4 regions of the Agarivorans albus genome follow, and region 1 is predicted to be linked to each of the others. Evidence: predicted binding sites of a transcription regulator. Region 1 holds the regulator's gene; each other region holds the start of a gene.
The links. The regulator sigma-54, encoded in region 1, starts transcription at its own class of promoters, with help from an activator protein. The targets are predictions, from matches to a motif close to GTTGGCACGNNNNTNGNNT.
Positions count from the first base shown of each region.

Region 2: the regulator sigma-54 is predicted to act here: its motif matches at 1,393-1,411, upstream of K5620_RS16310 (Npun_F0296 family exosortase-dependent surface protein).
Region 3: the regulator sigma-54 is predicted to act here: its motif matches at 3,161-3,179, upstream of K5620_RS15585 (nitrate reductase).
Region 4: the regulator sigma-54 is predicted to act here: its motif matches at 3,128-3,146, upstream of K5620_RS09025 (PEP-CTERM sorting domain-containing protein).

Region 1 is NZ_AP023032.1:647,589-653,410, forward strand. It holds gene K5620_RS03100 (HPr family phosphocarrier protein) at 1-212, opposite strand, end outside; gene rapZ (RNase adapter RapZ) at 199-1,056, opposite strand; gene ptsN (PTS IIA-like nitrogen regulatory protein PtsN) at 1,083-1,526, opposite strand; gene hpf (ribosome hibernation promoting factor) at 1,535-1,822, opposite strand; gene K5620_RS03120 (RNA polymerase factor sigma-54) at 1,847-3,349, opposite strand; gene lptB (LPS export ABC transporter ATP-binding protein) at 3,402-4,127, opposite strand; gene lptA (lipopolysaccharide transport periplasmic protein LptA) at 4,127-4,606, opposite strand; gene lptC (LPS export ABC transporter periplasmic protein LptC) at 4,632-5,189, opposite strand; gene kdsC (3-deoxy-manno-octulosonate-8-phosphatase KdsC) at 5,186-5,737, opposite strand; gene K5620_RS03145 (KpsF/GutQ family sugar-phosphate isomerase) at 5,737-5,822, opposite strand, start outside.
Region 2 is NZ_AP023032.1:3,589,666-3,595,487, forward strand. It holds gene K5620_RS16300 (BamA/TamA family outer membrane protein) at 1-716, shown strand, start outside; gene K5620_RS16305 (DUF4442 domain-containing protein) at 792-1,268, shown strand; gene K5620_RS16310 (Npun_F0296 family exosortase-dependent surface protein) at 1,465-2,178, shown strand; gene K5620_RS16315 (SMP-30/gluconolactonase/LRE family protein) at 2,402-3,424, shown strand; gene K5620_RS16320 (hypothetical protein) at 3,479-3,937, opposite strand; gene K5620_RS16325 (TonB-dependent hemoglobin/transferrin/lactoferrin family receptor) at 4,274-5,822, shown strand, end outside.
Region 3 is NZ_AP023032.1:3,441,683-3,447,504, reverse strand. It holds gene K5620_RS15605 (SDR family oxidoreductase) at 1-639, opposite strand, end outside; gene K5620_RS15600 (LysR family transcriptional regulator) at 687-1,634, shown strand; gene K5620_RS15595 (ribonuclease H family protein) at 1,730-2,500, shown strand; gene K5620_RS15590 (hypothetical protein) at 2,504-2,866, shown strand; gene K5620_RS15585 (nitrate reductase) at 3,243-5,822, shown strand, end outside.
Region 4 is NZ_AP023032.1:1,966,680-1,972,501, forward strand. It holds gene K5620_RS09020 (alpha-amylase) at 97-2,238, shown strand; gene K5620_RS09025 (PEP-CTERM sorting domain-containing protein) at 2,307-3,095, opposite strand; gene K5620_RS09030 (DUF4174 domain-containing protein) at 3,452-3,886, shown strand; gene K5620_RS09035 (oligogalacturonate-specific porin KdgM family protein) at 3,951-4,706, opposite strand; gene K5620_RS09040 (alginate lyase family protein) at 4,775-5,822, opposite strand, start outside.

The DNA of each region.
Region 1 (5,822 bases):
GCGTCTGCACCTTCAGATACTATGGTTAGCGTACTTCCTTGCGCGCTGGCTAGCACCAGTAAACCCATAACGCTGGCAGCAGAAGCCGTTTTCTCACCATCTATAATACTCAGCTCAGCGTCAAATTGCTGTGCCAGCTCAACCAACTTGGTGGCAGGACGTGCGTGCAGACCTAATTTGTTTTTTACTACTACTTGTCTAGTGAGCTTCAAGGCGATGTTCCAAAGTTCGGTGGCGTCGTTGCACTTTTCGATGAGCGCTAAAGAGGCTAGCAAGTCGCTCGGCCACATACACCGAGCGGTGTTGTCCGCCAGTACAGCCAATAGCAATGGTTAAATAGGCACGATTGTTAGCCTCTAAATGCGGTAACCAAGATTGCAATAACTGGCTAATCTGCTCGATATATTGGGTAACTAAAGGCTGCGCAGCCAAGTATTCTTGCACGGCTTTATCTAAGCCGGTTAGAGGACGTAGCTCCTCTTGCCAATGTGGGTTAGGTAAAAAACGCGCATCAAACATGTAGTCGGCATCGTTAGGCACACCATTTTTAAATCCAAAGGATTCGAACACCAAAATTAGCTGTTGTTGTTGGTCACCAGTAACGCGCGAGCGAATTAAGCCGCTTAGCTCGTGTACCGATAAACGGGAAGTGTCGATACGCAAATCGGCATTTCTAGAAATGGGGGCTAATAGCTCGGTTTCTGATTCAATCGCTTCTGCTAAAGATAAATTGCTTTGGCTAAGCGGGTGTACCCTGCGTGTTTCGCTGTAACGGCGGATCAGCGCTTCATCCTTCGCATCTAAAAAAATGCTTAACAGATTAATGTCTGGTCCAGCGTCTCGTATTAGCTGTCCTACCGGTGATAGCTCATCGGGAAGATTTCGAATATCAATGCTAATTGCTACTTTAGAATAGGTTTTTTTTAAGTTGTCGATAAGTGATTGCCAAAGCACAACCGGCAAATTGTCGACGCAATAGTAGCCGAGATCTTCCAATACTCTTAAGGCGACGGTTTTACCTGAACCCGAGCGCCCACTAACGATGATCAGTTCCATGATAATCCCTAAGGCTGATTAGAGTATTAGGCTACCATGATGTCGTACAATTCGTCATCACTTTGTGCACAACGAAGTTGTTTACATATTTGCTTATCGTTAAGTTTTTCAGCTACTTGAGCTAGAGTATTAAGATGTTGCTTACATTGATCTTCGGGTACTAGTAATGCAAATACCAAGTCTACCGGCTTGTTATCTATAGCATCGAAGGAAATAGGGGGATCGCAACGCAAGAAAACCGCTGTGGCTTGATGCTGGTTGTCGATACGGCCATGAGGAATAGCAATACCTTGGCCAATACCTGTGCTGCCCATTTTTTCTCGATTTAACAAGCTTTCAAAAATGCATTGGGTAGTGGTATCAAGCTGCTTGGCAGCCAGTTCGCTTACTATTTCTAGGGCGCGTTTTTTTGAAGAGCATTGAACTGCACTTTGGGTGCAGTCCAAGCTAAGTACTTTATTTAGTTGCATGGGGGTGGCTAACGTTTGTTAAGTTTTTCTTTATGTTTGATGACTTGGCGATCAAGTTTATCAATCAGGCTGTCGATGGCGGCATACATGTCAGAATGCTCAGAGGTTGCAAATACTTCGCCGCCGTTTAAATGTAATGTGGCTTCAGCAATTTGGTTCAGTTTTTCTACGTTGAGGATGACGTGAACGTTATTGATCTGATCGAATCGTCGGGTGAGTTTGGCAAACTTGGTGTGGACATATTCTTTCAAAGATTCAGTTATTTCTACGTGGTGTCCAGTAAGGTTAATTTGCATAGATATCTTCCCCTTTTAGTGGCCTTAGATAAGGCTCTTACGTTGGTTAGAAGGTGGAATTGCTAAAGACTCACGATATTTAGCAATCGTACGTCTTGCCACCTTGATCCCCTGATCTGCCAAAATATCAGCAATTTTGCTGTCGCTGAGTGGTTTACTGGTATTTTCGGCAGCTACCAGTTTCTTGATTAATGCACGAATAGCGGTTGATGAGCACTCACCTCCACCATCGGTAGCCACATGGCTAGAAAAGAAATACTTAAGCTCGAAGATGCCGCGAGGTGTATGCATGAATTTTTGGGTGGTTACCCGGGAAATGGTGGATTCGTGCATTTCTACAGCTTCTGCCACATCGTTCAGTACCATTGGCTTCATGGCTTCTTCGCCATATTCAAAAAACGCCTGTTGATGATGAACAATGCAGTTGGATACTTTTAATAGGGTTTCATTTCGGCTCTCGATACTTTTAATAAACCACTTGGCTTCTTGTAAGTGGCTACGAATAAACTGGGTATCGTTAGCGTTGGTAGAGGTTTTACTTAAAGATGCATAGTGGGAGTTAACACGCAACTTAGGCATTGCATCTGGGTTGAGCTCTACAACCCAGCGGCCTTGGCGTTTTACAACCGATACATCCGGGATAACATACTGGGCTTGGTTAGGCTCTACCGCGTTACCTGGTCGAGGTTCAAGCGTATGAATCAAACGCATGACTTCGCGTAACTGGTCTTCTTTAAGTTTGGTTTTGCGGGCTAATAGACGAAAATCGCGATTAGCTAATACATCAATGTGATTTGAAACTACATCTTTGGCTTCATTTAGCCAAGGGGTGTCTTCGGCAAAACGGCTTAATTGGATTAGTAAACACTCTTGCAGCGAGCGCGCTGCTATACCAACTGGATCGAAATGTTGGATGCGTTTAAGTACTGCTTCTACTTCATCTAGCTCTACATCTAAGTCATTGTTATCGCTTGAACGTAAGCCTTCTAGTAGCTGCTCACAGTCTTGGGTGAGGTAGCCCGATTCATCTACTGCATCAATAATGGCTAAAGCAATAGCTTGGTCTACTTCACTAAATGGAGTGAGTTGCATTTGCCACAATAAGTGGTCTTGTAAAGAGTCGACAGTTTCGCCCTGAAACAACATATCGTTGTCATCGCTCACGGCGCTGCCAGATGAGCTGGCTGGGGCAGAACTGGCGCTGTAGATATCGTCCCAAGTAGAGTCAACAGGGAGGTCGTCAGAAACAGTTTCTTGATTAATGGCATCGCCTGCTTCAATTTGACTGTTGTCTATGTCCGCAGTGGATTCGGCCTCGGTAGACTTCTCATTGGCAGATTTAGCGTCGGTTGCGTCACTATCACTGGCGTGAGACTCATCCGCCTCAAGCAGAGGGTTACTTTCCAGAGCCTCTTGAATCTCTTGCTGTAAATCCAGTGTTGAAAGCTGGAGTAAGCGAATGGCCTGTTGTAACTGGGGGGTCATGGTTAACTGCTGACCAAGACGCAACTGCAAAGATGCTTTCATTAACTACCGCTGTTCCTTCTTCTTATTGTCTTTTTTTAAACTTGCACTTTAACTATAGCTTGAATTGTTCTCCGAGATAAACTCGTTTCACATGTTCGTTTTCGAGAATTTCTTCTGGCTTTCCTGAGGCTATCAATTCGCCTTGGCTAACGATATAGGCATGCTCACAAACATCGAGAGTTTCTCGAACATTGTGGTCGGTAATTAGTACACCTAGACCGCGATCACGTAGGTGTTCAATGATCTTTTTAATATCGATAACAGAAATAGGATCTACCCCTGCGAAGGGTTCGTCAAGCAAAATAAACTTAGGTGCGGCGGCTAGCGCTCGGGCAATCTCAACCCTTCGACGCTCACCACCCGATAAGCTCATGCCTAGATTTTTGCGAATATGGCCAATGTGAAACTCTTCAAGAAGGTCGTCTAATGCACCAATTTGTTGCTCTTTATCGAGGTCTTTTCGGGTCTCTAATACGGCGAGTATGTTCTTCTCCACAGATAAGCGGCGAAAGATGGACGCTTCTTGCGGAAGGTAGCCAATGCCTTTGCGTGCGCGGGTATGCATCGCTGTACTAGAAATATCGTCATCATCGATGAGGATTCGGCCTTGGTCACGAGGCACCAAGCCCACCACCATGTAAAAAGTGGTTGTTTTGCCAGCGCCGTTTGGACCTAACAAGCCAACAATTTTACCGGTTTCTACATTTAGACTAACGTTTTTAACTACCTTACGGCCCTTGTAGGCTTTAGCTAGGTTTTCAGCAATTAGCGTACTCATTATTGCTGGTCTTCCTTGGGCGTTAGTTCGTCAAGCTGCTGAGGCAGGAAAATAGTAGTTACACGGCTATTTTCGTCGCCTTGTGCCACCATTTCTTGTTTGTTGATGCTGTATTTGATCATTTTACCTTTTACCAAGCTCTCTTCTTGTTTGAGTTGAGCATTGGTGGTGAGTGTTAGCGTTTGGGTTTTTAGGTCGTAACGCACTTCGTTCGCTTCAGCTTCAATTGGCTTGCCACTATCAAGTAATTGATAAAACGTTGCGGGTTCGCCTTTAGCGATCATTACTTCGCTGCCTTTTTCTTCGCTACCAATAACACTGAGTTCTTCGGCGTGCATTTTAATCGAGCCTTGAGTCACCACAACATTATTGTAAAAGGTGACTCGGTTTTCTTTGATATTGACCTGCTGGCGGTCAGCATCAACAATAATTTGTTTGTTGAAGTCGTCTTCTAGTGCTTGTGAACCCCAAGAAAGCATAAACAAGCTAGCCGCAAGTGCTAACTTACTCTTGTGGGTTGTGGTAAACCGCTTCGATATCATCTAATAAAGTCACTATTTCGTTGGCTAAATCACCGTCCATGCCAACGCCATACAGTTCGTATGAAGGGCCATAAACGGTAACAGGTTGATCGCTGCTCATGGTTTCTGTTTGCAGGTCGATCTCCAATTTTTCGGTTATTAAGTCGCGAACATACTCGCCACGGCTTAAATTTTTAATTACTACATTGTCATTTAAAATGACGTTTTGCTGCTGCTGTACTGTAGCGTGATCGGCCACAATTTGCCATACAGGTTGGCTTGGATCTGGGTACACTAAGATCTTTGGTTGAGCAAAAGTTGTGTGCTTAAGTTGTTCAAAAAACTCCATTTCCTCAGCATAGATCCGATAGCGCGGGCTACCATCTTCGCCAAAACTCACGCTGTAGAGCTTTTCGGCAACAAAGTTTGGTTTGCTGGCTTCGCGTTTAGCACTTAGCTGCTGAGTTTCCGAAGGACTAAGCTGCCACAGCACCAAGGCCAAGAGAAATAAGCCTGCAAAGAACCAGGTTGGGCGATTCATACACTCATACCTTGAGCATTATCAAGCTCGCCTTTTGCTTGCAGTATTAGATCGCAAAGCTCTCGAACCGCACCAAAACCGCCACGGGTTTGGGTGATAAGGTTGGCACGTTGTTTACACAAGGGGTGAGCATCTTGCACGGCTACACCTAAACCACAGTCGTGCATTACTGGGGTGTCGACCACATCATCACCAATATAGGCTACGTTTTCAGGAGCTAGTGACAATTGTTCAAGCATTTGCTGGTAGGCGACGAGTTTGTCTTGTTGGCCTTGGTAGATACGAGTAATTCCTAAAGCCTGCATACGCTGTTGCACAATATTTGATTGGCGGCCGGTGATGATAGCGACTTCGACGCCGATATTCAGTAGCGCTTTAATGCCAAATCCGTCGTGGGTATGAAAGGCTTTAAGTTCTTCTCCGTCATTGCCCATATAAATGCGACCATCGGAGAAAACCCCGTCTACATCGCAAACTAAAAGTTTAATTTTTGCTGCCGCGTCAAAATTGCTTTGGCTAACCGCGCCATAGGGCGTGTTAATTGTCACTAGTAAACTCCGGCTTGTAATAAGGTATGCATATTAAATGCACCCACAACGGCTTTATTGTTTAGCACAAACAAGCCGTTAATTG
Region 2 (5,822 bases), 1.9 Mb from region 1:
TTGGCGACATTCCCATTAGAGTTAATCTAAAAGGTACTTACTTACTGCAACAAATCCGCTTTCGCTTAGGCGATAGCCCGTGGTTTGCTGGAGCCAAATACACCTTTTTAAATAGTGACAGTGAGTTTTCTATTGGCAACCTGCCTGATTACTTAAAGCCTCAGTTGAGCATGAAGGATGGCGGAGTAAGCCTGCTGCTTAACTACGATACTCGAGATAACTCGTTTAGTCCTAACCAAGGTCTGTATGGCAACATTAGTTATGCTAAACACGCTGATTACTTTGGCGGCGACAATGATTATTCAATCGCCTCTGGTGAGTTTTCTGGCTTTAGTTATCTAGGCAATAGCTTCCAAGGCTCTATGCGTTTATCGGCCTCCAGTGCCCATGGCGATACGCCTTATTATGCCCTGCCCTTTATTGATATGCGCGGCATACCAGCCATGCGTTACCAAGGCGAGCGCATGGCAACCTTGCAAGGTGAGCTGCGCTACGACTTTGATGCTCGCTGGTCTGCGGTTGTATTTGGCGGTGTTGGGCAAGCATTTAGCTCAGAGCAAAACCTAGGTGACACACCTAACCGCTATGCTAAAGGCCTAGGTTTTCGTTACCTAATGGCTAGGCGCTTTAATTTACGTACCGGGATAGATGTTGCCAGAGGCCCAGAAGATACCACCCTGCACTTTATTGTGGGCGCTGGTTGGTCAGATTTTTAATCCGCCAAACAACAAATGTTGACTTTTTGTTAACAACAAGCTCTACTGGTAAGACCTCTTAAACAAGGAAAAGTTATGCTTCCCAGTGTTCGTAAAGCCAACTTGATGTTGAGTTTGTTTGGTATGTTCAAAGTACCCTTAATTTGGTACTGCCGTCCTAAGATCCTTGAGATGGATGAACAGAAGGTTATTGTTAAAATTCCCCTTAAACGCCGAACCAAAAACCACCTTAACAGTATGTACTTTGGAACCTTAGCGGTTGGCGCAGACGTAGCCGGAGGCTTCTTAGCGATAGCTAAAGCCGAACAATATGGCAAAAAAGTATCGCTAGCGTTTAAGGCGGTTGAAGGGCAGTTTTTAAAGCGCCCGGAAGCAGACGTTATCTTTAGTTGTACCGACGGCAAACTCATTGACCAAATGCTCGAGCAAACCATGCAAAGCGGCGAGCGAGTAAACCAAGCCGTAACGATAAATGCTACCTGCCCCTCTATTAGCGGCGACGAAGTAGTGGCCAAGTTTTCTCTAACCCTCTCTTTAAAAGCCATCCAATAAACCAATAGTCGGCTGTATTCAGCCGGCTTTTGCAATTTGCAAACAGCTAAGTGCAGCTCGCTCCATAAAGCTAGAAGCAAGCAATTTTTGGCTCTAAACCTTTGTAATAAAAGGCACTATAAACATTGGCACGAAACTGGATATAACACCTTAACTACGCACTAAACAGTGCTTAAATTTAGTTGTCGAGGTTTATATGAAATCTATATCGCATGCTTTATTCATCACTGCTTGTATTAGCTTCTCAAGCCATGCTGGCATTATTTACACTATTGAGGCTCCAGGCATCCAAACTTCACAAATTAGTGGGCCTAGCTATACAGAAAACTTCGACAACTTAACGTCATCCCAACTCAGTAATGGCTACCAAAATGCCTTTGGAGAGTACTCGGTAGATAAAGGCCAAGCCAAAGTGGCTGATTTTGGCGTTTATGGTGGAGCACATGGCGAGGGTAAATACTTATTTATTCCAAATAAAAGTGCCGTTCAGCTCATTTTTGACCAGCCTGTAGGCTACTTTGGTTTTTGGTGGAGTGCCGGAGACAATGGAAACCAACTTAGTATTACCACCCAGTCTGAGCAGTTGTCCTTTAAAACCAACCAAATTCTTGATGCTGCTGTGCTAGAACCTGGCCATTACGGTAGCCCTACTAGCGTTAAAGGCAACAAACGTGAACCCTATGGTTACGTTAATCTATTCGCCGAAAGCAATGCTGACAAAATTACCGCTATCCGCTTTTTTGGTCGCAACTTCGAGACAGATAACCACACGGTAAGTATTCAACGCGAAGCACTAACCGGCCGCTCATTAGCACCTGTAACAGTGCCGGAGCCGAAGACTTGGTGGTTAATTAGCTTAGGGCTTGTATTGCTTTTATTGAGCCAGCGACGCTCAAAGCGAACCGCTTAAGCTTAGAAGATCATTGAACGCCTATTCCCCTCCCCAACTGGATAACCAATTATTAAGGTAATCTTGCGAGATTTAGTAAAAAAGCGCGGCAAAAACGAGACTTAAGCAGAAACACTTAGGTTAATAACTTGTATTCTTTGAATCACAGCAACAAAATGGAAAACCAATTTAACAAATTAGTTAACCAGAAGTATTTATTGCTCATCATATAAAGGAATACTAAATGAGAACTGCCTTTGTTTTAGCCGCTAGCTTGCTTGCTAGCGCTTGTTCAACTACCTCTGATCAACTCTCCATCGCCGATGCAGCGGAAACAACCGGCTCAATCGAGTTGATTAACCCACAAGCAAAACAATTTATTGCGGCAGACGCCAAGATTAGTATTCGTGGAAAGGGCTATCGCTGGACAGAAGGACCAGTATGGATTGAGCAACATGGCTTCTTGCTATTTTCCGACATCCCCAACAACACCATCGTAAAGTATCAACCTAATAAAGGTACCGAGCTTTATCTAGAAAACTCTGGTGCTACAGGCCTAGAAGAAGGAGACTACGGACAAGGCTCTAATGGTTTGTTATTAAACCCACAGGGACAGCTGGTGCTACTTCAACAAGGTGACCGCCGTGTAGCACTCATGGATGCCCCATTAAACGAACCTCAAAGTAAATTTGTTACGCTGGCTGGCGAGTACCAAGGCAAGCGCTTAAACAGTCCAAATGATGCGGTTTACCACAACGATGGCAGCTTATACTTTACCGATCCTCCTTATGGACTAAATTCAGGCATGAATGACTCGCGTAAAGAATTAGACTTTCAAGGGATCTATCGTCTAAGCCAAGATGGCGAGCTTGAGTTACTAGACAACAGCGTCAACTTCCCAAATGGCATTGCCTTAACGCTTGACCAAAAAACCTTAATTGTGGCGGTGTCTGATGACAAACATCCACGCTGGTTAGCTTATGATGTAAACCCAGACGGCAGCATTAGCAACAAGCGGATATTTCACAACGCTAAAGCGTTACTTGGTGTAGCTGGAGAACAAGGTTTACCAGATGGAATGGCGGTTCATTCTAGCGGTAATATCTTTGCCACAGGGCCAGGTGGAGTGTGGTTGTTCTCCCCACAAGGGGAAGTACTTGCCAAAATACGTACCGGACGTTTAACCGCTAATTGTACTCTGTCGGCCGATGAAAAATACCTGTTTATAACAGCTCACGACACCCTAATGTCGGTGCCACTGTTGTGATGAAACCCGCTTGCTTAATGAGGTCTTAAGGCCCCTTTAAGCAAGCGCTTAACTTTATTGCTTTTGCCACTTTTCACCTTTTAAGGCCATGAAGTCACGCCCCATTTTTAGCACCAATATCTTGCTGTCAGTCTCATTATCAATATAAGCACCGGCTGGTACCGTAGCTAGCTCGTCTTTAGCAAGCATTAACCCGCCTGGCATTTTTTTACCGCCAACAACATTTCCCCCCTCGAGCACTGCCATTTCAATTACCGACGGAGCTTGAAAGTACCAATACTCATCATCTTCAGCACTAAGTGGATACTCTCCTTTTAAAAAACGTACACCTCGCTTTCCTTGTTGGGCGCTGTCTAACCATACTAAGGCATCATTAAACTGAACCTTGCTAGCGGGCTCACTAACCTGGGTAACTGGGCGCTCCTCGAAACCAGACCCCACCCCCACAGATTTACATGCACTAACTAACAACACGCATAAGGTTAAACATACAACACGCTTTATTTGTAACACTTCAATTCCATCCTTAGGTTTAAGTCGCTATACAGCGTTATTTTCACCAATCATCAAAGCTTGGCGTAGTGTGCTTAAAGCTTAGTATATTCTGCCAAATCAAACAGCTATATAAACACCTTTAAACTGCTTGGCTAGCTACACAAATTCTTCTAGATAAAATCAATTAGTGGTTAGAGCTTTAATGCCAACTCAAGATATTTCCCATATTCAACCCTTCTAATTTTAACTACTTACAAAACCATAATTAAATGCAAATGATTTTAATTCTCATTCGTATTATGTATAGTACCGCCTAATTAAAACTTAACAGGATAAGGAACAAGCCTGAAAACCATGAAAGCATTCAATCGCACTCTAATTGCTAATGCAGTAATTTTTAGCCTTAGCTCTCTCGCTTATGCCGAAACAAATAGCACCATGTTTGACGAAGTGGTGGTATCAGCAACCCGTACAGAGCAATCGGTCAAAGACATCTCTTCTAGCATTAGCTCGGTAAGCTCTGAGCAGCTAGAGCAGCAAATGGCTAATGATTTAAATGATGCTGTTCGTTACGAACCCGGCGTAACCACTACTGGACAAGGCCGTTTTGGCACTAGTGGCTTTAATATTCGTGGCCTAGATGGCAACCGAATTAAGCTAATGGTAGATGGCATCGAGCAACCCACTGCCTATAACCCTGGTGGCGATGTAATGAACAAGGGGCCAAACGCTTATGAAATTGACACGCTAAGTGCCGTTGAAATTAACAAGGGCCCAGCCTCTAGCCTTTACGGTAGTGACGCCTTAGGCGGCGCAATATTACTAAGAACCAAAAACCCTGAAGACGTACTAGCTGAAGGCGACAGCAACCATGTCGCGCTTAAAGCTGGCTACGGTAGTTCAAATGAAGCATATAAAGCCACCGTCGAGGTCGCTAAGCGCTATCAAAAATGGGAAGGTTTAGCCATTTACACCTACCGTGATGGCAGCGAAACCAAAACCCACTCTTCAGGTGAAGATATAAATGGCCGAGACCGCGGGCAAGCCGATCCTCTCGACTTTGACTCTCACAACCTGCTCCTAAAAACTAACTACGCCTTAAATGATGCACATACTTTTGGCTTAGTGGCTGAACTATTCCAGCGCGAATCTAAGTCAACCATCCTTAGCAACGAAGGCTATAGCATATTCCCTGGCTTTACCTACACAAATGTAACTGGCGAGGACAAAGACACTCGCAGCCGTGTAGGCGTAAACCACACATGGCTATCCAACAATACCGCATTTGATGATTTGTTCTGGCAACTAAGCCATCAGCAAAGTAAATCAGAGCACAATAACTACGATACTACCGATTTATACGGTAGTCGTAATCGTGAACGTAACGGTGAAGATAGCTCGTTACAGTTTGATGCTCAGTTCAACAAACTACTGGAGTTTGACCACGGCAGCCACGAAATTAGCTACGGTTTAACGGCTATCAATAGTGATTTTGAGCTGGATTACCGCACTCATTATTACGACACAGGAACGGTAGATCCAGGCGCACCAGAAGTGCCTAAAGCAGAAGCCGAAAAGCGCGGGATCTTTATTCAAGATCACATGTATTTAATGGATGAACGCTTAGTGGTTACCGCTGGTTTACGTTACGACGACTACAAAGCAACACCAGATGCCAGCAGCGGCTTTGAAGAGCATAACAGCGATGCTTTAACCAAACGCTTAGGCGCGGTATATCATTGGAATCAACAAGTTAGTACATTTGTTCAATATAGCGAAGGTTTTAGAGCCCCTACCCTTGAAGAACTTTACTACGCCTTTGATAATAGCGGCCACGGTTATGCCACCTTGTCTAACCCTAACCTTAAACCAGAAGAGAGCCAAAGCTACGAGTTAGGTTTAC
Region 3 (5,822 bases), 2.0 Mb from region 1:
CCAATCGAGTTTACTCACCGCGTTAATTTGTGAATCACGGATGCTTGCCATCATGTCGGTAGCGACTGTACCTGGTGACAAACCCACTATACGGATGTGGTGTTCAGCCACTTCTAGTTGTGCCACTTCGGTGAGTTTTTGACTGGCGGCTTTGCTCGAACAGTAGTGGCTCCAGCCCCAGAGGGCGCTATTTGCTGCGCCAGAACTAAGATTAACAATGACTCCAGATTTAGCCTTAATCATGTGTGGCAATACTGCTCGCATGCCGTGATAAACCCCTTTGTAGTTTATGTCGGCTGCTAAGCCCCATAAACTAGGATCGCTTTCTACTAGTGTTGTTAAAGGCTCTATCACCCCGGCATTGTTAATTAGAAAGTCGATTTGTCCATGCAGTGACAAACAGTAGTCGACCGCATTAAGCACCGAGCTATATTGGCTTACATCACAGGTGATGGCGTCGGCAATTTCGCCCTGTTGCTTAATGAGTAGCGCTTGTTTTCCGATTTCTTGCTCATTGCGTGCTGCCAGCACCACTTTGGCACCAAGGCTTGCGAGTACTTGAGCTGTCGCAAGGCCTATGCCACGGCTCGCACCCATGATGAGGGCGGTTTTTCCTGAAAAGTGTGTAGTGTTTTGCATCAACCAATCTCCTTAAGCTTTTAGTTAGTGAGATTAAGTTGATCTAAATGCACAATAAACTAGGCTGTATGCAAATCATTAATGCGGATTTTGCACCAATGGACATTACTAAGCTGAAGATTTTTGTGGCGGTTTATCGGGCTAAAAGCTTTGCTGTAGTGGCTAAGCAGCGCAATGTAGCAGCGTCTTCTATTTCTCGCACTATTGCCGGTTTAGAAGAGGAATTGGGCTTGCGTTTGTTCCAACGAACCACTCGAACACTTAATCCAACCCAAGCCGCTGAGCGCTATTATTTGCGTATGGAACCTTTGTTAGAAGAGTTTGATTTAGCTCAGCAAGAGGCCTTAGGCGAAACTTTGCAGCCCTCGGGGTTACTGCGAGTGAGCGCGTCCAGCTCCTTTGGTCAATTGGTATTAGCACCTCTATTGGGTAAGTTTCAGCAAGCCTACCCCAAGATACAATTGGAGTTGGATTTATCCGACTCCAGAGTTGATCTTATTGCTCAGCAATTTGATCTGGTGTTGCGCCACGGGGCACTAAATGATAGTAGCTTGGTGGCTCGTAAACTACTGGATGTGGATTATTTACTGGTGGCGAGCTCGGCTTACCTCAAGCGGAGCGCTAAGATTCAACAACCTTTCGATGTTACTGACCATAACCTTGTAGGTTTTACTTATCGCGAGCTAAATAAGCAGTGGTTATTTAGCCAAGGTAAAACTAGCCAAAAGATTGCAATTACCCCTTCGCTTAGTTTGTCGAGTGCTGCCGCAATCAAAGAGTGTGTGAACCATGACATGGGCTTAGCGTTGTTGGCCGATTGGACGGTTCGCGAGGATCTTAAATCTGGCAAATTAGTTCAGGTACTTAGCGATTGGCAAGTGACAGGAGCGAATAGCGATAGTGCAATATGGTTGCTTTATCCATCTCGTACTTTTATGCCAAACAAGGTGGCGGTATTTAGTCAGTTTTTGCTAGATAACTTGCAATCAGTTTGAGTTAAGTATTCGCGCTTAGATAAATTCTAAGTTTCCCTTCGTGTTCAGCCGCTTGCTTGGTTATATTAGCCAGCAAATAAGTAAGAGAATCAAACATGGCTAAAAAGTACTACGTGGTATGGCAAGGGCGAGACACCGGCATTTTTAACGATTGGCCCACCTGTAAGCGCAGCATTGATAAGTTTGCTGGTGCGCGTTACAAGTCTTTCCCTACTTTAGCTGAGGCTGAAGCTGCTTTTGGCGGTAAGGCCAGTGCTAGCGTAAAAGCTTCCGGTGCAGCGCCAGCGCGTAAACGAGCGTCGGGGCAAACGGTGAAAACCTATACTGCTGCGGAGATCAATAAATTAGCCGCAGAAGTGAAAATTTATACAGACGGTGGCTGCGAGCCAAACCCAGGAGAGGCTGGCTCGGGCTTAGCCTTGTATCGCAACGAAGAGTTGGCCGAGCTTTGGTATGGCCTATATAACCCCATGGGCACTAACAATACCGCAGAGCTAAACGCCCTTAATCAAGCAATGATTATGGCCCAGCAAGAGCTGGCTAAAGGTTTGCGAGTGGCAATTTTGTGTGACTCTAAATACTCCATTCAATGTATTACTCAATGGGCTGCAGGGTGGCAGAAGAAGGGGTGGAAGAAATCTGGTGGTGAGATTAAGAATCTGGAGTTAATTCAGGAAATGTTTGAACGCTACCAACAGCTTAAAGATAAACTGCAAATATTGCATGTAAATGGCCATGTTGGGGTAGAGGGCAACGAGCTAGCTGATCGGATGTCGATTGTGGCTATCGCTGAGAAAGAGCAAGCTTTTGTTGCTTACAGCAAGGCCTTAAATATTCCCGCTATTTTGGCGCTACGGGCAGGTTAGTAAATGGAAAATCAAACCGCAGAAAATAGCCCAAGTGAACAGCGCTTAATAAAATTGTCTGATATGGCGAACGCTGCTCATTTAAGAATTCAGCAAGATTTTGCGCAAATCGATCCGGTGATAGGCATTAGTCGTAACATGCGTAAAAATGGCGTGCCGGCTGATGTGATGACCATCGATTGCTTAAAAACCAGCAAGCGAATTATTGTGATTTTACATGATCAAAATCCAGAGCAAGTGCTGTATAAATTTGCTTTTAAAGAGCAAGACCCTGCGGGTGATTTTAGCCAAATCGCTTTTGCCGAGTTTAACCAACAAGTACTTTACGATTGGATAAAATCTTACTTTTCTCCAGCTGTAAACTAAGCATAGAAACCAGAGCTAAGGCTCTGGTTTTGTGTTTTATATCTTGTTAGCCATTGTTGTAAATAAGGCGGTTGGTTTAATTGCTTCCCCATTTCGCGCTTTGCATCTGTTCGTTTAAGAATTGAGGTTTAAACAGCTGGAAAGAGATGCTTGCTGCTATTCCAATAAAGCCCAATTTCGGGACATCTTGCACCATGCTTGTGCGCTATTTTGTTTCAGCACTCAAAATTCGGCTTTTTCTGCCAATTTATCGATTTTTTATACTCCTTAAGTAATAGGTTTTTGCGGGATTTTATTGGTTCGCCTTTTGCTTTGTATCTAAGCATAAATGCGGGCAATAAAAGCCCAGCAAAGAATAAGGTGAGGAGTTTACGTGGTGTCTCAACAACAATGGATTAAGACCACCTGCCCATATTGTGGAACGGGCTGTGGCGTTGAAGCAAAAGTAGCAAGTAATGGAGCGGTAGAAGTGCGCGGTGATGCGAGCCATCCGGCCAACCGAGGCTTGTTATGTTCTAAAGGCTCTGCACTGGGTGAAACGGTGATTAAACAAGGCCGTTTAGAGCATGCCTATATTAAAGGCCATCAAGAATCTTTAGATAAAGCATTAAGTTATGTAGCCTCTCGCTTCAGTCAAACCATTGCTGAACATGGCCCTGAGTCGGTGGCATTTTATGTGTCTGGACAGCTGTTAACTGAAGACTACTACGTTGCTAATAAACTGATTAAAGGCTTTATTGGTTGTTCAAACATCGATTCGAATTCTCGTTTATGTATGTCGTCAGCGGTTGCTGGCCATAAACGCGCCTTTGGTGAAGACATTGTACCGGGTAGCTATGAAGATTTAGAACATGCCCAGCTGGTGACCTTGGTAGGGTCTAACCTGGCGTGGTGTCACCCAATTGTTTACCAACGTTTAAAGCGCGCTAAGCAAGCTAATCCAAACTTAAAAGTTGTAGTGATTGACCCACGTAGAACAGATAGCTGCGATATTGCAGATTTACACCTGCCACTAAATGGCGGTAGCGATGTAGCCTTATTCAATGGTTTATTAGCTTATCTAAGTGAGCATGGAAAATTAGATAGTGATTACATCGCCCAGTTTACCGAGGGCTTTGAAGCTGCAGTGGCAAGCGCTGTAGAAGACGCTGGTGATTTAGCTGCCTTAGCCACAACCTGTGGCTTAGAGCCTGAAGCGCTACTTCGTTTCTTCCAGTTGTTTGCTAATAACGAGCGTTGTGTGACCGTGTTTAGCCAAGGCGTAAATCAAAGCAGCCAAGGTGTAGACAAGGTTAATGCGATTATTAACAGCCACTTAGCTACAGGTAAGTTAGGTAAGCTTGGTGCTAGCGCATTTTCTATTACCGGTCAGCCTAATGCTATGGGTGGGCGCGAAGTGGGCGCTTTATCTAACCTATTAGCCGGCCACTTAGACTACAAACCGGAGCATTTAGAAGCCTTATCGGGCTTTTGGAATACTTCCAACTTAAGTCAAAAGCCTGGGCATAAAGCCGTTGATTTATTTGATAAAGTTGCCAAAGGCGAGATTAAAGCTATTTGGATTATGGGCACGAATCCGGCGGTAAGTTTGCCTGAGTCTGCAAAAATACGCGAAGCGCTGTTGTCGTGCCCAATGGTAGTGGTGTCAGACTGTATTGCCGAAACTGATACCACCCGTTATGCCGATGTACTGTTACCGGCAGCTGGCTGGGGAGAGCGTGATGGCACAGTGACTAACTCGGAGCGAATGTTATCTCGCCAGCGCGCCTTTGTAGAGGCACAAGGTGATACTAAGCCTGATTGGTACTTATTAAGCCAAGTAGCGCAAAAAATGGGGTTTGCTGAAGCATTCTCTTACACCAGCTCAGCCGATATATTTAGTGAACACGCAGCGTTATCTGGCTTGCTAGCAGAAAGTGGTGAGCGCTTATTTAACATTAGTGAGTTGTCGGGCAAAGACCAGCAAGCCTTTGATGCTATTGAGCCGCAGCGCTGGCCGGTAAGCAAACAGGGTAGCGATAATCGTAGTTTGTTCAGTGATGGTCGTTTCTCTACCACCTCTGGTAAGGCACAACTTATTGCGGTGACTAACCAAGCAACTAAGCAAGGTACTAGCGATGCTTTTCCTTTGGTATTAAACACTGGTCGTATGCGAGACCAGTGGCACACCATGACACGCACCGGTTTGGCTGCGCAGTTAACAAGTCATAGCTCAGAGCCTTTGTTAGAAGTGAATTCACAAGATGCAGCTAACCAAGGTTTGTGTGATAACAGCATAGTGAGCTTATCTAGCAATGTTGGTCAGCTAAAAGTGCGAATTCAAGTAAGTGAAGGACAAAAAGCCGGCCACGTATTTATGCCTATTCATTGGACCGAACAATATTCAAGTGATGGCTTAGTGAGCCAAGTGGTTGATAGCTCTGTGGATCCTCTTTCTGGTCAGCCTGAGTCAAAGTATACGCCGGTTAAATTGGCGGCTTGGGAATATGCCAGTGAGGCGGTTTTGCTTACAGCTAAGCCTTTAACTAAAGCGCAGTGCCAAGCCTTACCTGCGGATTATTGGGTGAAACAAGGTTTGGCCGATGGCTTTTTATATCGCTTGGCCGATGGCAGCACTCCAGTTGAACTAGCAGCCAAGCTAAAGGGCTTTTTAATGTCGCAAACCAAGCTACAAAGCTTAGATTTTGCGGATCCTATCAAACAGAACTTCCGCAGCGCTTTGGTGATTGAGGGCGAGCTGTTCTCTAGCTTTAGCGTGGCGGCTAAAGGTGAGCTTAATGCAAGCTCTTGGTTGGAGTCGTTGTTGCAGCAACCAATGTCTGACAACATTCGCCGTGGCGTGCTGGCTGGCACCAGCCCAGCTCCTGACCTAGGCAAAATAGTCTGTTCTTGTCATCAGGTTCGGGAGCAGACCATTAGTGATGTGATTAGCGAACATGCTTGCGAAAGTGCAGAA
Region 4 (5,822 bases), 1.3 Mb from region 1:
TAGTGAAAACTTAAGTAGCTTTTGTTTTCATCACTTCAAATAGTTGAACGAGGTGTTTGCGCGCAGTTTGCGATAGGTAAATACCATGGAGGTTGAATGAAAGGTTTTAAACTAGGTTTATTGAGTGCGGCTCTTGTTATGGCGGGTGGTTCGGCGAACTTGTCGGCAGCGATGATCAAAACGCCTCTTTACATGAATTATGCCGATAGCGGTGTAAATGTTGAGCAGCGCTTAAAATTTGCAGGAAAAAGTAAATATAAAATTACTGTTCCACTAGAGAAGGGGACTTATAAAGTTCAGATCTCTGACGAAGGCTTGCAGTGTGGCTTGCGTTTTGGTCCAGCAGAAGAAAGTAAACTTCGTTTTTCAAAACCTCACGACTTGAGTAATTGTGCTGAAGAACGGTATTACGAGTTGAAAATATTGTTTGCGGGTAACTACGAGTTAATTTTAGATAACTCAGACGCCGACAAACCTACCTTACAAGTTTCACGTAAAGCACAAGCTTCAACCTTTAAACGTAAACCGCCAGCGGTTGATTGTATTGCTTGGGATGGGCAGCCGGTAACGGTTGACGTAAGCTCCACCTTTAAAAATGGTCAAACTGTTAAAGACTTTTATTCTGGCCAAACCCAGAAAGTGGCTAATGGTAAAGTTACCATGCAGCCAGACCCTGCTAGCGGCGGAATCTTGTTGCTGGAAGCTGCAGATGCCAAAGCCAGTGAGTTTTCATGGGATAACGCGAGCGTTTACTTCATAATGACTGACCGTTTTAATAATGGTGACACCAGTAATGATTACCCGCTGAATCGTAAAGCAGATGGTAAACAGGAAATTGGTACCTTCCAAGGTGGTGACTTTAGCGGTATTACCGCTAAATTGGATTACATCAAAGACTTAGGCATGAATGCCATTTGGGTTACGCCTATTGTTGAGCAAATTCATGGTTTCGTGGGCGGCGGCGATAAAGGCAGCTTCCCATTTTATGGTTACCATGGCTACTGGGCTTTAGATTTTACTAAAATCGATCCAAACCTAGGCAGTGAAGAAGATTTTGGTCGCTTTGTTGACGAAGCACATAAACGCGGCATTCGAGTGCTGGTTGACGTGGTAGTTAACCACGTGGGTTATCCGACCATGGATGACATGCAAACCTTCGGCATTAACGCGATGGCTCCTGGTGCTCCTGTTCCAGAAAAGTGGACCGATTGGCAGCCTGATTTTGATAAAGGGCATAACTGGCACCGCTATAACAACTTTATTCGTTGGAGCTCTAGCGAGTGGGTAGATAACTGGTGGGGACCTGATTGGGTTCGCAGTGGCATGGCTGGTTACACCGCACCTGGTGGTGATGATATCACCATGAACCTAGCAGGTTTACCTGACTTATTGACTGAGAGCACTAAACACGTAGGTTTGCCGCCGATTCTTAAAAACAAAAAAGATACCAAAGCAGTTGAGCGTGAAGGCTACACTGTGCTGGATTACTTAGTTGAATGGCATACTAATTGGGTACGCGATTACGGTATTGATGGCTTTAGGGCCGATACTGTTAAACACGTAGAGCCTGAAGTGTGGGCTAAGTTGAAAGATGCAGCTACTGACGCTTTAGCAGAATGGAAGAGTAAAAACCCAGAGAAAGCCATTGACGACAAACCATTTTGGATGGTGGGTGAAGTATGGCACCACGGTGCTTACCGTGACTTTTACTTCGACAACGGTATGGATAGCCTAATTAACTTTGAATATGCAGGCGATAGTGCAGCACTTAAAGGATCGCAGTGTTTGGCGCAAAACGAAAAAATGTATGCAAGCTACGCCAAAGACATAAACAGCGACCCAACCTTTAACTTGCTTACTTACATTAGTTCGCACGATACCAAGTTGTTCTACTCAAACTATGAAGACTTACCGCTGCAAGCGGGTGCCGGTACCGCATTACTTATGATGCCTGGTGGCGTGCAATTGTATTATGGTGATGAGAGTGGCAGACCGCGTGGGCCACAATCGGATGCCTTTGACTCTCCAACTCGTTCGTTTATGAACTGGGAGCAAATTGCTAAAGAAGCAGATCGCCAAGCGCTAGTAAAACACTGGCAAACAGTAGGTCAGTTCCGCGACCGCCATGTTGCCATTGGTGCAGGTGAACATAACAAGATAAGCGATCAACCTTACGCCTTTAGTCGCACCAAAGGTGACGACAAAGTGGTTGTGGTATTTGCTGGCATCAAGCAATAACAACAAGAAATAAGCGGTAATAGCAAAGCGACAGTGTAAATCTATGCTGTCGCTTTTTTTTATTTGCTTTAAACCTGGCTGCGCTTGATCTTTAGCGCGACTAAGCCCAATAGCACCAGCCAAATGCTGCTTGGTTCAGGTACTTGGCTAGCTAGTAGACTTTCTCCGTTAACGATGATCTCCCTAAAGGCGAATGCCTCAGTCCCACCATTTTGATTTGCGTTAAAGTACAAGCTAAGTATTGAACCACTGCCTATTAGGCTCTGGCTAAGTTGCTGGAATTGGTTGTTTAGCACCTGACCGTTTATAGATAGAGGGTCGTTTAGTAGGTATTGGTTCCCGTTGGCCATGGTGTAGCTCTGGTTGGCTTGTTCACCAACAGCGCTAGCAAACAATATCTGAATGGGGGAAGCATCAATTGCATAGCTAAAGCTAAAGTGATCAAATGTTTCAAAATCACCCATAGCAGCCATGGAAATAGAAATTGAACTTAAGGAAAAACCACTAATATCAAACTGCCAAGTTGCTTGCGCGTCACCACTTGGGTTGTTTGGATTTAGCGTATCATTTACGCCAAAGAAGCTGTCTTGGTCAGTTTGTGAATCAACAATACCAAGGCTATCACTTGGGTTACTTAAGCTTGAATCAACCAAGCTATTTGGAATGCTGGCACTTGAAACTGCTTGGTATTTATCAAATCCGTCTTGGTCACTAACAAATTGTTGGCTAAATGGGTTTTGATAATCGACTACATTAAGGCTACTGCTGCTTAGCATGTCGTAGGCGATGATAGTTGCTTGAACAGGCGCGGTGAGTAACAACAAGCTTACAGAGAGTATATTTCTAGTGATTAGCATTAGGCATTCCTTTGTAAAGTTAACATCCTGTAAATCAATAATTGCGCCAAGATGTAAAAGTTATAAAAATCAGTACTTAAGAAAGCATGGCCTGGTGAATCAAGGAATTATGTAAACATTAATGACACTTTTGTTACCAACTGTAGTGTGCTGAACTTATTATATTAATTAATGTTTTTGTAAATAAACTCCCTTGTAGCTTGAGTGGATGGTTTTTCATTTTGATATTAGTCACTTACAAAGCCTCAGTTATTGCTGTAAAAAATCCTGACCAGCAGACTTTTTATTAAGTGGGGATAAATTGAACTTTATCCCCTAAGACTTCGTTCTAATTAGCAGAGAACGGGGGAATTGTTATGAAACAAGTAATCGCAGCTATGTTGTTATCCATTAGTGGCGTTGCTATGTCTTATCCTTTAGACAGCGACTATTGGGCACACCGAAGTGTGTTGTTTTTTGCGCCACAACAAGACCACGCAGTTGAACAATTTTTGGCAGATGAAATGCGTTACCGTTGCCAGATCCAAGAACGAGATCTTGTTGTTGTAGTGATGACACCGCAACAAGCTTTAGGCAAAACTGGCCCAGTAGCAAGCCATGGGGTCTCTTATTTACGCGACAAATATAAGGTAGAAGATAACAAGCACATAGCAGTGTTAATTGGTAAAGATGGCCACGAAAAACACCGCTGGGGCGCGACTACCAATTGGCAGGAAGTATTTGAAATTATTGATGCAATGCCGATGCGCAAACAAGAAATGCTAAATAATACTAGTGTGTGCTCTGCATAAAAAAAGAACCAAGCAGAAAACCTGCTTGGCTTTAAAGAAGGAAAGCTAAATATTTACGAAATGCTTAAAATTTGTATTTAACACCAACACGGGTTTTAAGTTGGCGTTGGTCAGTTTTAGAGCTAACGCTTGAGTTCCAAAACTCTACGTATGGACGCCATTTTTCAATTTGGTAACCGATGAAGATACCAGCGTCCCAGTTGTCATCACCATTGTTGAATTGTGGATCTTTTGCTTTACCGGCAATTGCGTCCCACTCATAGGTATGACTCTTCCAGTAATTTGCTTCATAGTCCAACTTAAGGTTTGGCATGCTCTTCACTTTATAGCCACCAGTTAAAGTGATTTTAGATTTGTACCAAGTTTCCCCATTTTCCTTTCCATCGGCATATTGGCGAATTTCGTAGCGGTAGCGCAATGCAGTTTTCAAACCGAAATCTGAGGTATAACCTACACGAAACTGCGGTTTATAAGTTACGCGCTCATCGCCAAAGGTAATTGGCATACCAGGTTGGACATACCACTTTTTGTTCAACTTGTGTTTGTAGCTTAGGTCAAACTCTGAGTCACCACGTTGTAAGTTTTCTAGAAAACCGCCGTATTCGCCGTCTTCATTCTTACCACTAAAGAACTTCATCTCTACGCTGTAGTTCCATTGGCCAGCATCGCTTACTTTAGTTGAATCACCGATTTTAATTCGGTAGGCGTGAGCTTCTGTTTCGTGTTTGTATTCACTACGAAAATCTAATTGACCCGCAGCTACAGGTGCTGCGATTAATAGTGCACCAATTGCAATTGAAAGGCTTTTCATTTTTGTCATGATAAATTCCATTTCCAGTTAAGGCCCTTTAACAGGCCTAGTTTTTATTTAGGGAGTTAGGGTAGTTGTTATTGTTTTCGGTATAACAGTTCTATATCTCGTTCAGCCCAAATTTCGGCGAGATTCTTTTTAACAGTAAACTGAGAAAAATCACCCGATTCTGAGAGAGCCAATAAGGTTTGGTCACTCATGCCTAGGGCCGCTTTACGATAAATTGGCATCATGCGCATTACTCGCGGAGTTTTTTTATGCGGGTAAGGCCAGTCTTCTGCTTTGTCTTGATATTGAGCTAACAGCTCGATACCTTTCTTTAATGAACCCCCTTTAGGAGATTCATAATTCCATAGGTCTATGCCAATTTTTTCGCCCACTTGAGCAACACCAGATAAAGCATCCAAATTAAAGTAGCTGTAATGGTAAGAGCGAGTGCGCGCTAATTCATGTGGTTGAGTACCGTCGGCTCTAAACTGACTGTCTATACGCATCTTGCCTTTCTCTACCGCGTTCATGGCAATTGATTCTTTGCCTAAAAAGTAGGAGATGCCTGCAACTTGCAAGTCATACCAAGAGCCGTGGTTGTTTTCAGCATAGGCTTCGCCTTTCGGGCCACCGCCCAATTCGCTGGTGAGCAGCCAATCTAAGTATTCGCCATACCACTGTTTAATGCCGTTTTCGTCTTCTTCTGTCCAAGCGGGAGACTGAGACACCATCGCAATTGCGTCTAACATTCTGTCTGCAAATGAACGTGAATCAATAATTCCTCCGCGGCGTCCTTCAGCTCGGCCTGGTACACCTTGGGCATAGTTCATGTTTGGGTTCATTCGTGTTTCAGGGTTTAAAAACCAAGTGCGAATGTAATCTATAGCCGTTTCTGCATATTGCTCGTCTTGACTAAAATAGTAGGCTATCGCCAAGGCTCTGACTGAGCGGGTAAACTTACCTAAGCGTTTAGAATCCGTTTCGCTAGTTTTTGATGCTGGATTTACCTTGCCATCAATACGATTCCAAGGAAGGCCATCAGCTTTGTTTTTGTCAGGCCACCAATAAGGACTAATGCTTAAATAGTCGTTTTTGTTACCGCTAGGAGGAGTCATCCCTTTATCGGTCACCGAAAAT